One region of the Marinicrinis sediminis genome, then DNA from elsewhere that is predicted to be linked to it. Evidence: riboswitches for the same ligand, from Rfam matches in the RefSeq annotation. Region 1 holds a riboswitch; the other holds the start of a gene.
What was found. A riboswitch is a leader RNA that binds a small molecule or an ion and turns the genes downstream of it on or off. The one in region 1 is predicted to bind cyclic di-GMP.
Positions count from the first base shown of each region.

Region 2: another riboswitch for cyclic di-GMP. It lies ahead of ACFSUC_RS06105 (pyridoxal phosphate-dependent decarboxylase family protein); the one in region 1 lies ahead of ACFSUC_RS10770 (PilZ domain-containing protein).

Region 1 is NZ_JBHUMM010000023.1:200,458-208,361, forward strand. It holds gene prfA (peptide chain release factor 1) at 1-629, opposite strand, end outside; gene ychF (redox-regulated ATPase YchF) at 843-1,943, opposite strand; gene ACFSUC_RS10770 (PilZ domain-containing protein) at 2,240-2,950, opposite strand; cyclic di-GMP riboswitch class I at 3,217-3,303, opposite strand; gene ACFSUC_RS10775 (glucosaminidase domain-containing protein) at 3,622-4,290, opposite strand; gene tadA (tRNA adenosine(34) deaminase TadA) at 4,548-5,042, shown strand; gene ACFSUC_RS10785 (hypothetical protein) at 5,116-5,289, shown strand; gene ACFSUC_RS10790 (EamA family transporter) at 5,322-6,200, opposite strand; gene ACFSUC_RS10795 (ABC transporter ATP-binding protein) at 6,275-7,904, shown strand, end outside.
Region 2 is NZ_JBHUMM010000010.1:12,082-19,985, reverse strand. It holds gene ACFSUC_RS06110 (methyl-accepting chemotaxis protein) at 1-632, opposite strand, end outside; gene ACFSUC_RS06105 (pyridoxal phosphate-dependent decarboxylase family protein) at 636-2,306, opposite strand; cyclic di-GMP riboswitch class I at 2,390-2,474, opposite strand; gene ACFSUC_RS06100 (secondary thiamine-phosphate synthase enzyme YjbQ) at 2,650-3,054, shown strand; gene ACFSUC_RS06095 (TetR/AcrR family transcriptional regulator) at 3,190-3,807, opposite strand; gene ACFSUC_RS06090 (YigZ family protein) at 3,832-4,488, opposite strand; gene ACFSUC_RS06085 (glucose-6-phosphate isomerase) at 4,551-5,909, opposite strand; gene tkt (transketolase) at 6,112-7,904, opposite strand, start outside.

The DNA.
Region 1 (7,904 bases):
TCCTCCGCTTCAGGCAATACGGCTACCGTTGCCGTCGACGTATGGATGCGTCCGCCGGATTCCGTTTCCGGTACACGCTGCACCCGATGCGCGCCACTTTCAAATTTCAACTTGCTGTAAGCGCCTTTCCCCTTGACCATAAAAATGATCTCCTTGAAACCGCCCACATCATTCTCGCTCGACTCCATAACCTCGATCTTCCATCCCTGCATATCGGCATAGCGGGTATACATCCGGTACAGATCCCCGGCAAAAAGTGCCGCCTCATCACCGCCTGCCGCACCGCGCACTTCGACGATGACGTTCTTGTCATCATTCGGATCTTTGGGAAGCAACAGAACCTGGATTCGCTCTTCCAGCTCATCCTTGCGCTCACTCAGTTCCTCCAGCTCCATCTTGACGAGTTCCTTCATCTCATCGTCCAGCTTCTCGCCCAACATTTCCTTGGCAGAATCCAGCTGTTCCACCACTTGCTTATACTCCTCATATGACTCATACGTCTGCTGCATGTCCGACTGCTCCTTGGACAGCTCTCTCAGACGTTTGGTATCGTTCGTAATATCCGGATCACAGAGCAGCTCGCTGATTTTCTCGTAGCGGTCTGCCACGGATTGTAATTTGTCCAGCACGTGTGTTCACTCCTTCAAGCTTCATCGATTTCACTTTCACTTTCACGCTTTCAATGCTGGCTGTATCGCCCATTTTTCTCTTGTTTCAAGCGTTGAAAACGCCTGTGAACTTAGAATCTCAAGCGATGAAATCGCCTACACGCACTTTACATCTCTATGCGATGAGAATCCCTATGTGATGGGCACTGAGAACGTCTGCTGGCTGAGAACGTGCTACACATTGAAGCGGAAGTGCATAACGTCGCCATCTTGCACGACATACTCTTTTCCTTCCAGTCTCAGTTGTCCCTTGTCTCTGGCTGCGGACATGGAACCACTCGCTGTCAAAGCGTCATAACTGACGACTTCGGCACGAATAAATCCGCGTTCGAAATCGGTATGGATCACCGCTGCCGCCTGCGGGGCTTTCGTTCCCTGACGAATCGTCCATGCCCGTACTTCCTGCACGCCTGCCGTGAAATAGGTCTGCAAGCCGAGCAGTGTATAGGCAGCACGAATCAAGCGGTCCAGACCGGACTCTTCAAGACCCAGCTCTTCCAGGAACATTTCCCGATCTTCCCCTTCGAGTTCGGCAATTTCCGATTCTACCTTGGCACTGACCGCGACCACTTCGGCTTGCTCGCCTGCCGCAAATTCGCGCACTTTCTGAACATGCGGATTGTCCTCCGCAGAGCCTACTTCATCCTCGCTCACATTGGCGGCATACAGTACCGGCTTCATCGTCAGCAAATGGAGATCGCGAATAATCAGATGCTCCTCTTCGGTTAGCTCCATGCTCCGGGCAGGCTTGTCATTGTACAGCACTTCCTTGATCTTCTCCAGGCATTCCACTTCCTGAGCATATTGCTTGTTGCCGCCCTTCATGTTCTTGCGGGATCGATCTATCCGTTTTTCCACCGATTCCACATCTGCGAGAATCAGCTCCAGATTAATCGTCTCGATATCTGAAATCGGGTCTACCCCGCCGGATACATGGGTAATGTTCTCGTCTTCAAAGCATCTGACCACATGTACAATGGCATCCACTTCCCGAATATGCGCCAGGAATTTGTTGCCCAATCCCTCTCCCTTGCTCGCGCCTTTCACCAGTCCGGCAATGTCTACGAATTCAAATGCAGTCGGAACGATCCGGTTCGGATTTACGATCTCTGCCAGCTTCTCCAGACGATCATCCGGTACTTCTACGACCCCTACATTCGGATCAATCGTACAAAACGGATAGTTGGCCGATTCTGCACCTGCCTGTGTGATCGCATTAAACAAGGTGGATTTTCCTACATTGGGTAAGCCTACGATTCCTGCTTTCAAAGCCATTTATATGTCCACTCCTTCTTCATTCCCTCTTCTATCTATGAGGATCTCTTAAGATCCGTTCCAGTGATGCCAGTGTTTTACGTCATTTTACTGCTTCCTGTTGTTTCAGGTGGTTCATTCATGCCAGTGCATTGTACGCTTGCTGGGCTTGTGAGTATAACCTTACTTATTATATAGCAGTCATACGCGTTGTACAACGAAAAAACCTAGAACATGCGCGATCGCACAATCTGTGCCTAAATCGCAGATATCCTAGGTATGCCCTGTCCGCAATGGATGAATCCGTCTGCCTGTCCTCAATTCGCAAGCCGGGAGCGGAACTCCTGTTTTCTTGAAACGGCCCGATATTGAATTTGCTTGGTCAATATATACGCGCGCAGTGCATTGATGCGTGCTTGCGGAAAATGAACCATTTTCGCTCCGTAATAAATGCCCCCTTCGGTTTCTTCATGTCTCACTACTTCCACATCGCAGGCTGTTGCATGTCCGATATGCAGTTGAAGTTCCACTCTGGTTTCATACAATGTAAGGGACGGTTGTCCGGTCGCCAGGAATCCGACACCGCCAATGCTGATGTTCTGAATATGGATCTGGATCGGACTTGCAATGTTGAGGTCTTTTTGAGGGTGGAACACTTTCGTGATGTGCCCCTTCTCCTCGATGTCCACACGGGGATGCTCCCGTTTGTTCAGAAATTTCTTCTGATTTTCAGGTGGATTGAGCACGATGACGACACCATTGTCGATGGCAACCACACTGCTATGCACCGTATGTATGCCGCCAAGTGAATAGATGGACAATTTAACGACATCGCCTAGCTTGAACTTGCGGTAATCACTGAGCTCAATCTCAATAATATCTCCTTCTGCATAGGTCAGGATGCCGGTAGTCAAATAGTCCCTGGTTTCCACTACCGTTCTGGAATCAAGCAAAATTCCGGCTGTTCCATGTTCATACTCTGTACTCATGGCATGCTCCTTGTTTTTCAAAAATGCAAACGTATCCATTAGCAGCACCTCTTCATCGATAGAGTTGTCAGGCAGCGAAGACATCAATGAGCGTCATGCAGCACGTCTGGGAGAGTCGGGTAAGCAGCAGTGATTCAAGTTTGGTTTATGTAAAGGCTGTATCCGGCTGGTGAGCGGCCCCAAGAGGTAAAGAAAAAGCTAACCTCGAAACCATACTTGTTTCGAAATTAGCCTTGTTACCATGTAACTGAGCCTGTCTGTATACGGGGATGCGAGACAAGCTGCATGCTGTGCTTCTCAGCTTATGTGGTAACCCGGCCGTCAGTAGTTGATGCAACCTTAGACCCGTGGCTTTGCGTCCCTATTTTTCAATAGGTTTGCCCTTATTCGGATACCATAGGCACAACGATGTGTATCCTGTGCCTTTTCTAGTAAAATAGTATCACTTCTTCATTATAGGAGACAATTCGACATCTGGCAACCATTTTTTTCTACCTGTCTGCCTCTTTTTGAGAGAATTCTCACAGTCCTCATCAGACTTCGTATGGCATTCTCACAGTCCCCCATAATCTTCTTTAGAGCATTCTCACAGTCCCTTTAATCTTCGTTAGAACATTTTCGCAATCCCCGTCCATCTTCGTAAAAGCATTGTCACGATCCCAGTTCATTATTAGAGATGCCAAAGCCTCATTGACTGCTATGACCTCCCATCATGACCGCGACTTCGGCTCGCGAAGCTGTTCCTTGAGCCGTCTCAGCACCACACCAAATTCCGCCCACGTCACCGCAGTATCGGGATCATGGGCCTGTGTAATGAGGCCTTGCTCATCCAGCCAGTTCATCGCCGATTCCTTCCACGTCAACGGATCACCCGGCAGATCACCATCCAGCATATCTTGCCAAATACGGATAATATCTTCCCCGTATCCCACGCCGGGAACCGCCCATTTGCCACCAAGTTCATTCCAGTACAGCGCCGTACCGCGAAGATTGGATTTCTCCAGCAGTATAAACCGGGGATCAACCAACTTTCTGCCCTCTGGAAGCGGAGCAGTAGTCGCATACCCGTACAAATGCTGAATCTGTGCCTCAATCCCTTCCTGCGGGGATGCAAAAGATGCACCTCGTGCACTGCTGCTTACGGCCCCGAGACCGGCATAATTGTGCTGCTGCGGCAGAACCGATCCCCCGAATCGCCAGCTTCCGGTTTCCTTGATGGATTGCGCAAAGGCGACATCTCCCCTCACCCCATACCACGCTCCTATGCGAAGATAGTCCTCCGCCAATGTAGGCGCAAGGCTGTTCCTTTTCTTCACGTAGGCATTCATCTGGTCCGCTGTCGCTCGGGATGCACCGAGAATCGACACCCTCGATCCCATAGACTCTTCACCTCTCCTTCCCACACTGTGTCTACTCCCTATCCTATATGCATCGCACCTTGAAAATAGGCCTGACAGCTCATCCTTATCCTACTTTCCGGCATTGCAGTTTCAGCCAACTTTCTATACAATGAATGCCATCCAAAAGAAAGTTATCCCCTTAACATCTGTGGATAATGTGGATAAAAGGCGTGTTATCCACAGATTTATCCACACCATGTTAACAACGAATACACGTTCGATGGATAACAACCGAAATGGAGGGCCGAAATGTGGATATCCAGTGGATGAAGGCCGCTATCGAGGAAGCCAAAAAAGCAGAGGCACTCGGCGAGGTACCGATTGGGGCTGTTATCGTCAAGAATGGGGAAATTGTGGGAAGAGGTTATAACCTGCGCGAATCCAACCGACGACCGACGGCTCATGCAGAATTACTAGCCATCGAGCAAGCAAGCAGGCAGCTTGACGCATGGCGATTGCTGGATTGTACCCTGTATGTCACCCTTGAGCCATGTCCGATGTGTGCCGGAGCGATCGTGCAGGCCCGTATTCCACGCGTCGTATACGGAACGCCAGATCCCAAGGCCGGCTGCGCGGGTACATTGATGAATCTGCTTCAGGATGACCGATTCAATCATCAGACAGAACTTCACACAGGGGTGTTGCAGGAAGAATGCGCAGCGCTTCTTACCGACTTTTTCCGCAAGCTGCGCGCCAAGAAAACCCTGAACAAACAACAAACCCCTTTATAAACCGTTCTCGAAGCATAAAGCCTTTTCTTTGACACATCCTATGTCTGAGGTTGAACAAAGGAGGGATGACGCGATGACAGAACCGGTACAGCCTGATAAAAATTTGCAGAATGTTGTGGATGATCTGGACCACACACCTGTAAACAGTCATCAGGCCCAGCAGTTGAGACAGGATCATATGGACCGTCGCAAGCAGTCGATGCAGAAGAGACAAGGATACAAGGAAAACGAGCACCAGTATCAATAATCCATAGGAAAACAAAAGGCTCCGATCCCTCGTCAGGATTGGAGCCTTGCGTTTTTCCATGCTGCCCACTGCGGCCATACCATCGCGCCCAGAATGAATCCTACCCCGAGCCACTGCCAGAGACTGACGGCTTCTTTCAGCACAAGCGCAGACATGAACACCGCGGTTGGCAATTCGGCTGCGCCCAGGATGGAAGCCAGCGTACCTCCGGTATGCTTGACACCAATTGCAAAAAACAATGTCGGGACGACCATGCCGAACAAGCCGAGCAGAGCGCCCCACAGGGACAGACTGCTTGCCAGCGAGCCATCCAGCATGAAACCTGGACCATTCACGATCAGAATGAGCAAGAGAGCGCCCCAAACCGTCACCGCAGAGTTGGCCACGGCGGACATGGAAGTCTGTACTCTTCCGGAATACAGAATAAATAGGCTGTAAGAGATGGCACCCAGCAACCCGAGAACGATGCCTTCCCACGTAAAGTCGGCGTTTCCTTCCAGTACCCCTGCGCCGAGCAACGTTCCCATCCACAAGATGACGAGCGAAAGGAACGTAGTCTTGTCTGGTCTGCGTTTTGACAGGATGGAATCGAGCAGGACGCCGATCCAGGTAAACTGAAAAAGCAGCAGGATGGCGAGCGAAGCTGGAATATACAGCAAACTGCCATAGTAAAACAGACTGGTCAGCGCAATGGTGGTGCCGAGCAATCCGAGCCTTGCCCATTCCTTCCAGTGGAAAGAAACCCGGCTGAACAAAAGGGACATCACCCCCATCATAAGCGCACCATAGAGCATTTGACTGCCGACGACCTGCTGAACGGTAAAGCCATCATCATAAGCCAGCTTTACAAAAGTGGATAAAATGCCATAGCTGCAGGCACCTAAAAATACAAAGACAATATATTTCCACATTGCATTCCTCCACCCCTTCCTGTCATTTGGTATAATATACAAAATGCCATTTACATACCGGAGGCTCAATCCAAATGAAAACATCCCGTTCTTCCTCTTGGAAGCAGATCGTCACCCTGATTCGCTATACCGATTTCCCGAAATGGATTTTTATTTTCGCCGTCCTTCTCAGTGTCGTGCAAACCTTGGCTGGTTTAGTTGTCCCCTGGTTTACGAAGGATTTCGTCGATCAACTGACGGGACAGGCTGTAAGCCGGGAAGTTATTTATTTCCTGATTGGGGCCTTCATGCTGCAAGCTGTGTCCGTCGGATTCTCCCACTATGCACTTGCCTATGTCGGGCAACGCATTGTCGCAAGCCTTCGAATCAAGATGTGGACGAAAGTGTTGGCGCTCCCCATTTCCTATTTTGATCAAAACCGTTCCGGAGAGCCGGTCAGCCGCATTACGAACGATACCAACATTTTAATGAATCTCATTACACAGCATCTGGTATCCTTCTTCACCAATATCATTTCCATTGTGGGGGCGGTGCTGATTCTCTTCATGCTGGACTGGCGAATGACGCTCATTATTGTGACGGTTACCCCTCTGACGTTATTGATTATACAGCCTCTGGGCAGACAAATGTATCGCATATCCAAAAAAACGCAAAAAGAGCTGGCTTCCTTCACCTCCGACCTTAATGAAGTGGTATCGGAAATTCGTCTCGTGAAAGCAAGCAGCGCGGAACCGAAGGAAACCGAGGCGGGAACTGCCCGCATTGAATCCCTGTTCCGATTCGGGCGCAAAGAAGCGATTGTACAAGCGATTTTGGCCCCATTTATGACGGTCATGCTCATGGCTGTGCTCGTCATTATTATCGGATATGGCGGTTATCGGGTAGCTTCAGGCGCCCTCAGCGCAGGAGACCTGGTCGCCTTCATCCTGTATATGTTTCAGATTATTATTCCGTTCAGCCAGTTCGCCACCTTCTTCACCCATCTGCAGAAGGTGATGGGTGCGTCTGAGCGATTGATGGAAATGATGGAGCTTGATGAAGAGCCGAAGGAGGCACGCAGCCCATTGAGCCATCGAGCCGATCAGCCGATCTTGTTTGAACAGGTGTCCTTCTCGTACGATTCAGGGCAGGATCATCCGTCTGTGGAGACGGGGGAGAAGCCCAAGGCCGAAGCTACCTTGCAATCTCTCCAGTTGACCTTTCCGCCCAATCGGGTAACGGCCATTGTCGGACCGAGCGGCAGCGGGAAAACGACACTGTTTGCCCTGCTCGAACGCTTCTATACACCCGATGAGGGCGTCATCCGCTATGGACCACATTCCATTCATGACCTTCCACTTGCACAGTGGCGGGGACTGATCGGGTATGTCTCTCAGGAAAGTCCGCTGATGGCCGGGACGATCGCCGAGAACATCGCCTACGGACTACAGGAAGAAATGGAGCGAGAGGCGATTGAACGGGCTGCCACCATGGCTTATGCCCATGACTTTATTCAAAAACTGCCGCAAGGCTACGATACCGAAGTCGGAGAACGGGGCATGAAGCTATCGGGAGGCCAGCGCCAGCGCATTGCAATTGCCAGAGCCATACTGCGTGATCCGCAGGTGCTATTGCTGGACGAAGCCACCTCCAGCCTGGACAGCACCTCCGAGCAGGAAGTGCAGAAGGCCCTGCAAACCCTGATGAAGGATCGCACCACCCTTG
Region 2 (7,904 bases), on a different contig from region 1:
ATCAGGATGCCTACGACCAGAACAGAAATGGTGATAGTTACCGTCAGCGTTGTCGCCTGCTCGGTCGTTTGCGGAATGACGGTCGCATCCAGATCAATGCCCGCAATCGCGGTCACCGTCCCGTCGCTTGCTTCGAGTGGAATAAACACAGATTTATGAATGCCGTATTCATCTTCATAAATATCACTGATCATGATCGTCTTCTCACTGACTGCCTGATTCATTTCTTCCGTAAACGGGTATATAAGCATATAGTCATCTGGAACGCCTGTCAGCAAAATGATACGGTCCGTATCCGACTGCTTTTCCAAAATGTACACATTTTCCAACTCATATTCAGCTTGCAGCTGATCCAGTTTGCCTTTGAGGACTTGGTAAGGCTCATCCCCGATGCCCTGAATCTCATCATAGCGGTACGGCAGCTCTGCAAGTTCTGAGGACAGGATCTGAATATTGGTATGCAACCGTTTGTCAAACTCCTCTACCAGCTTGTCCGCCAAGCGATTGTTGGTCACATAGGCGGTAATGGAAAAAGCGAGCGACGTGAGAATCAGCAATCCAATCAAGCTCAAAATCATTTTGACCGCCATGCGGCTGCGAATCGGGTGGAACAATTTTCGAATGGTGTTCATGCATTACACAGCTCCTCTCATATACATCAGTTGCTCCCAATTCTTAAACGTTTCTGCTACCCTCTCCTTTACATATTGAATGATATCCGGTACGTCCTTGCGTTCCGTATAAGGAGAGATGATAAAAACCTTGCTGGCATATAAAGACAACGTTTCCCCTTCTGCACTTCTCACATTCAGATGCTTTTTGGTATCCCCAAAAAACATCTCATTTCGTCGTTCCCCGAGACGTTCAAACAGCATCTCGTTCAGCATATTGTTGCGCTTCAGATCGTAAATCGAACACGTTCCCGAGATTTCCTGCTGATATCTCGGCGCACCTTCGGGATAGATTCGGAACAGTGTTGTAATGCCCGGATTATCTGGATTCACAACCTCCACGCCTGGAATTTGTGCTAACCCCTCCCGGACGGCGCAGCTCACTTCAACAAACTGTCCCAGAAGACGTTGATACCCCTCAATGCCAAAAGCCGTCAACGCCGCCATCATCGATACCGCACTGGCCATACGCGAGCATTCCAGTGTATATCCCGTATGATATTGACCGTAGCCACGGTGACCCACATAAGGCGTTTCCTCCGGCGCCAGATCCATCGGTTCAAGATCAGCGGCATCCTTCACGAGAAACAGGCTGGTCACATAGGGGGTCTGTCCGAGTTTCTGGAAATCAAAACAGAGAGAGTCGGCCAACGCCAGCTTATTCAGCTTGCCTGAGATTTGCTCTAGTGCTTGCAGCGCCTGCGGCGTGAAGCCAAGCGGATTATGTTCAAAGTCATAGGTATTGAAGAAAGCGAAGAAGCCACCCAGAGCGGAATCCGCATGAATGTGCGGACGTCTGAGACCATGTGCATTTGCTATTTTTTCTGAAGTCTCATAAACCTCAGCGAGATCGTCTATGCCCATCGCGTCGGTCGTGCCAGTTGTTGCCACGATGTAAATCGGCACCCCACCGAGTTCGATCACACGTTTCATTTTTTCTTTCAAATCCTCCATGTTCATGGAAGAATCCGTATTGCAGGCAACCTTGACTAGCTTGTCACGTCCCATTCCAACCGCTTCTACTGACTTCAGCAGACTATAATGGGCAGCCTCACTCGTAAACGCATACAAATGATTGGGAATCCCTCTCTCCATCGCATAAGGGGCAAACTTGGCAATGGCAGCTCGAAGCCCCGTGAACACGGCACCCTGTCCTCCCCATGTCGTATATCCACCGCTCTTCGTGTGATCATAGCCAATGAGCTTGGACATCATGCTGATGACACTGACCTCTGCTTCTGCGCCTGCCGGACCGTAGACGTCCCACAGATTGTTCCCGTTCAGGAGCATCGCAGCCATCATGCCGACAATGCCGGGTGTACTGGCCATCGGTAAAATATTGGTTATAAAACGTTTGGTATGAAAAGGATGATCCTTCATCAGATCAATCAGTTTCTCGTTAACCTGTTCCATGGAGCCTGAACGATATGGAATATGGCTGTTCTCAATCAGATTCTGATAGAATTGCTCGCCCCGCTGCTTGTCTCCCTTCAAGTGCACGCGATCCGGATCTTTTAATGCATCCATGCCTGACAGTAATTGTTCGATCCATGAAACGATTTGTTGCCGGTCCTCCACGTTTCCATCGGTACTCGGAAAATAACGCTGCATGCTAGTTTGTTCCATTGTTTCCATCATCTCGACTCCTTTCTGATTGTCAAATCTCTCTAAATTAAATAAACTATAGCTAGAGAGACAGCTATAGTTCACCTGCAAACGAATGCAACTGGCTGACATGCCTGTTCAGGCTAAGTCCCTATAGCTTTGCGTCCCTGCTTTTCAACAGGTTTGCCTAATACCATATTCGATTGTATGTTGTCAAATAAAATTATGTAGTATTTCACAATCGTGAAAAGCATCTTGACAGCGCCGAGTAAGTATATTCTACTATGTTTCATTTCATTTTTCTAGTACATTTTTCTCGATTTTGTTTATTTCGTATGCCAAATTTGAAATTTTTGCGAAAGGGGTTTCATTTGTGATCCATTCGATTGCACTAACAACGCAAAAGCGCGATCAGATGCTGGATATTACGCGTGATGTCCAACATCTCCTCGACAAAGAAAAAATTTCAGACGGTGTCTGTATCGTCTATTCGCCCCACACAACAGCAGGGATATGCATCAATGAGAATGCAGATCCCGATGTAGTCCGCGATGTATTGATGCGTCTCGATGAGGTTTTCCCTTGGGAACATCCGAAATATCGACACGCTGAAGGCAATACAGCTTCCCATCTCAAGGCGATCACTACGGGCACCTCGCAAACTATCCTTGTCCAAAACGGGAAATTGGTCCTGGGTACCTGGCAGGGAATTTACTTTTGTGAATTTGACGGGCCACGAAACCGAACTTGTCTGATTCGGATCGCTGCGGACGCCTGAGCCAGCCTTTCCCTATTTCGATCAAAAAAAAGCCACCGCATCTGCTTCTCTTCCCTGATCCGGGAGTGAAGACAGACGGTGGCTCTTTATGTATATCGGATTCACGCATGAGGTGACCGTCTTGAAATCTGTACCTCAGCGCTGAACCGTTTCGATATCCGCCAAATTTTTTAATAGATTATTGCATAAGAACGTAATATGATCGTTTGCCAGCTTTTGAACTTCGTCATAGGTTTGATCGAAGCGATTGCAGTAGGTGACGAATCCGTGCAGAGACATAAACAGGCTCCACGGCAGCGAAAACAGGCTGATTTCAATCGAAGCGGTTTCTTCCAGCGCCGCATTAACGGCACGTGAGAACAAATCAAAGCACTTGGCCTGTTCGGTTCTGGAATAGCGACGCAGGTCATTGTCCTGAATGAGAAACATGATCTCGTACTGGAATTTGTTTTGCAGACCAAACTGGATAAATTCCTCCATCATGATCTTCAGCCGTTCCATGGCACTGTGCTTGCCATCATTCAATATTTTCATCTGCCGATTAAACAAATGGGTAAAATCATCGACGACCAGGTTATAGAACAGTTCTGCCTTGTCCTGAAAATGATAGTAAAGCGATCCATGGCTATACCCTAATTTTTTGGCAATTGCGCGCATCGAGACCGATTGATATCCTTTCGTTGCAAAAAGCTCTCTCGCTACCTCTACAATGATTTCACGATTCAATTCTTGCTCTACAGCTTTTCTCGCCACTTTCCCACCTCACCCTTTATTTATTCACAAAGCTTCAAGGGCCACATTGCGATCATGATCCAGGTATATGGATGCGGATGATGCAATCATACCCTGTCCTTGCGTCAAATCTGTCATCCAGGCCACAAAGGCCTCCGCCTGTTCCGCCAAAGGATAACAAGTCAGCGTCACCTTGTCTGTGAACTTTGTCTCTCCCATGTGCATCTGACGGTTGCGCAGTTCATTCTCCACCTTGCCATGCCAGGTGTAGTCAATGCAGATCTCAACAGGTGTATGCAGCACCCGGTAAATGTGCCCCGCAGACTCCAGGGCGGCGACAGCTCCGTCCGTATAGGCTCTGATAAGCCCCCCAGCTCCCAGCATGATGCCTCCGAAATAGCGGGTCACAACGATCGCGACATTTTTCATTTGCTGATTCTTGATGACTTCCAGAATGGGCTTTCCTGCGGTACCACTGGGCTCCCCATCATCTGACTGCTTCTGCACTTCATCCCGCTCACCCAGGCAGTAAGCAAAACAGTTGTGGGTGGCAGACCCGTGTTCCTTGCGAATCTCTTCTATAAATCGGACGGCTTCTTCTTCGCTCTCCACTGGCTTGGCGTGGCCGATGAATCTCGACTTCTTGATGACCACTTCTTTAAAGCCTTGATGCTTCACAGTTCTAAAGTACGGCAGCGTCATAAGCTAAGTCCTCCTTAAAGGTTGAAAAAGCGGCAGCTCACAGAAGTGAACTGCCGAGATGACTATTCGTTTTGGGCCAAACGAGCTTCCAGCTCTGCTTTTTCTGCTTCAAAGCCCGGCTTGCCCAGCAAGGCAAACATGTTCTTCTTGTAAGCTTCTACGCCCGGCTGGTCAAATGGATTTACTCCGAGCAAGTATCCGCTGATGCCGCATGCTTTCTCGAAGAAATAAGCCAGATAGCCGAACCAGTAAGGTGTTTGCTCTGGAATGGTGACGACCATGTTCGGGACCTGACCATCCACGTGCGCCAACAGTGTGCCCTGGAAGGCCTTCTTGTTCACGAAATCCATGGATTTGCCTGCAAGGAAGTTCAGGCCATCGAGATTGTCCTTGTCTTCTCCGATGATGATTTCCTCTGCAACCTGATCCACCTGAATAACGGTCTCAAACAGATTGCGTGCGCCTTCCTGAACGAATTGTCCCATGGAATGCAGATCAGTAGAGAAATCAACGGAAGCCGGATAGATCCCTTTGTGGTCCTTCCCTTCGCTCTCCCCATACAGCTGTTTCCACCACTCGGATACGAAGTGCAGGGAAGGCTCATAGTTGACCAGGATTTCAATTGCTTTGCCTTTGCGATACAGTGCGTTACGAACAGCCGCATACTGATACGCAAGGTTCTCGGACAGGTTCGGATTGGCAAACTCTGTGGCCGCATCCGCTGCCCCTTTCATCATTTCCTCGATGTTAATGCCCGCTGCAGCGATCGGCAGCAAGCCCACCGCAGTCAGAACGGAATAGCGTCCGCCTACATCGTCTGGAATGATAAAGGACTCGTAGCCTTCTTCATTTGCCAGCTTTTTGAGCGCACCTTTCTCCCGATCAGTTGTGGCATAGATGCGAGCGCGTGCTTCTTCCTTGCCGTATTTCTGCTCCAGCACTTCACGGAAAATGCGGAATGCAATCGCCGGCTCTGTCGTCGTACCGGATTTGGAAATGACGTTGACGGAGAAATCACGATCCCCGATCAGTCCCAGCAAATGCTTCACATAGGTCGAGCTGATATTGTTGCCTGCGAAGTAGATTTCCGGCGTGTTGCGCTGCTCCTTCGGCAAATAGTTGTAGAAGTTGTGGCTCAGCATTTCAATGGCCGCTCTCGCACCAAGGTACGAACCGCCAATTCCGATCACCACGAGCACTTCGGAATCGCTTTGAATCTTCGCTGCGCTTTTCTGGATGCGTGCGAATTCCTCTTTATCATACTGGTGTGGAAGATCGATCCACCCCAAATAATCGGAACCTGCACCTGTCCCCTGATGAAGCTGTTCATGCGCCAATCGAACAGGCTCCGCTAAGTAATCCACTTCATGCTGATTCACAAAATTCAGCACATTTCTGTAGTCAAATGTAAACTGGCTCAATCCATTCTCCTCCGTTTCAGCAAAATCTTCATCTGTTTTCATTTTTCAATCGTGTATGCTCGGATCTCTTACTTAAAATCATACTTGATGCCCTGCGCAAATTGCAAGTGAACTGCGTCACAGACACCCTGTTTTCTTCCTTTGTTGAAAAAGAAGCGAGCACACAATTCGCAGGCTCGCTTCTCTTCTCTCTATGGAACCATTACAGCATTTCTTTTACGCGGCGCACGGCCTCTTCGACCGTAAAGCCGTATTCTTCGATCACTTTATTGCCTGGAGCAGAAGCGCCGAAGGTCGAGATGCCCATGATGTCCCCTCGATCACCCACATATTTTTCCCATCCGAGCGGGTAAGCCATTTCGATCGCCAGTCTGGCAGGTACATCCGGCAAAATAACCGAATCCTTGTATGCCTTCGACTGCTTCTCGAACAGTTCCCAGCTCGGCATGCTGACCACGCGGACATGGATATTTTCTTCTGCCAGCTTTTGCTGCGCTTTCACTGCCAGCTGCACTTCAGAGCCAGTAGCGAGAATCTGCGCCTGAGGCTGTCCATTGGCTGCGTCGGAGAGGACATAAGCTCCTTTGGCCATTCCGTCCTTGGCCAGCTCCGCTGATCCTTCGAGAATCGGCAGACCTTGACGCGTGAGCACCAATGCGACCGGACCATCGTTGTTTTCAACGGCATATTTCCACGCATAGGAGGTCTCATTGCCGTCAGCCGGGCGAATGACCTTCATGTCCGGAATAATGCGAAGAGCAGGAAGCTGTTCAATCGGCTCATGGGTAGGTCCATCTTCCCCAACGCCAATGCTGTCATGGGTCAGAACGTAGACAACCGGAAGCTTCATCAGTGCAGCCAGTCGGATAGACGGACGCAGATAGTCAGAGAATACGAAGAACGTACCGCCATACGGACGAACGCCACCATGCAGCATCATTCCGTTCACCGCTGCACCCATGGCAAATTCTCTTACGCCAAAGTAAACATTGCGGCCCTCATAGCTGTCCGGACGGAATACACCCAGTCCCTTCATGTGGGTATTGGTGGAGGATTCCAGATCGGCAGATCCACCCACAATCGTCGGTACCCGATTCGCCAATGCATTCAGCGCACTTCCAGAAGCCGCACGCGTCGCCATAGCTTTGTCTTCCGGGCTGTAGATAGGCAGATCCGCATCCCATCCCTCTGGAAGCTCATTGTTTATCGCTTGTTCGAACTGCTTGGCCAGCTCCGGATAAGCGGCTTGATACTTGGCAAACATCTCTTTCCAAGCTTTCTCTGCCTCTTCCCCTTGCTGTTTCACTTCCGCAAAATGGGCGCGCACTTCATCCGGTACGTAAAAGTCTTCTTCGCTCTCCCAGCCATAGAATTGCTTGGTCAGGACGGTTTCATCCTTGCCGAGCGGTGATCCGTGAGGACCAGCATGTCCACCTTTTCCGCCTTTGTTCGGGCTGCCGTAACCGATCACCGTTTTCACTTCGATCAGGGTCGGCTTTTCTGTTTCAGCCTGCGCCTCTTTGACCGCCGCATGAATCGCAGCCAGATCATTTCCGTCCTCAACACGCAGAACCTGCCAGCCATGACCCTCGAAACGCTGTGCGACATTCTCGGAATAGGAGAGGTTCAATTCGCCGTCCAGGGAGATGTCATTGGAATCATAAAGTACAATCAGCTTACCCAGCTTCATGTGTCCAGCCATGGAAGCAGACTCACTGGAAATCCCCTCCATGAGATCGCCGTCGCCACAGATGGAATACGTAAAGTGGTCAATCACTTTGTAATCCTCTTTGTTGTATGTAGCAGCCAGGTGTGCTTCTGCGATTGCCATCCCCACTGCCATCGCAATCCCTTGTCCGAGCGGACCGGTCGTCGCGTCTACCCCTGCGGTATGACCAAACTCCGGATGACCAGGCGTCTTGCTTCCCCACTGACGGAAGTTTTTGAGATCCTCTATGCTCAGGTCATAGCCGCTCAGGTGAAGCAGGCTGTACA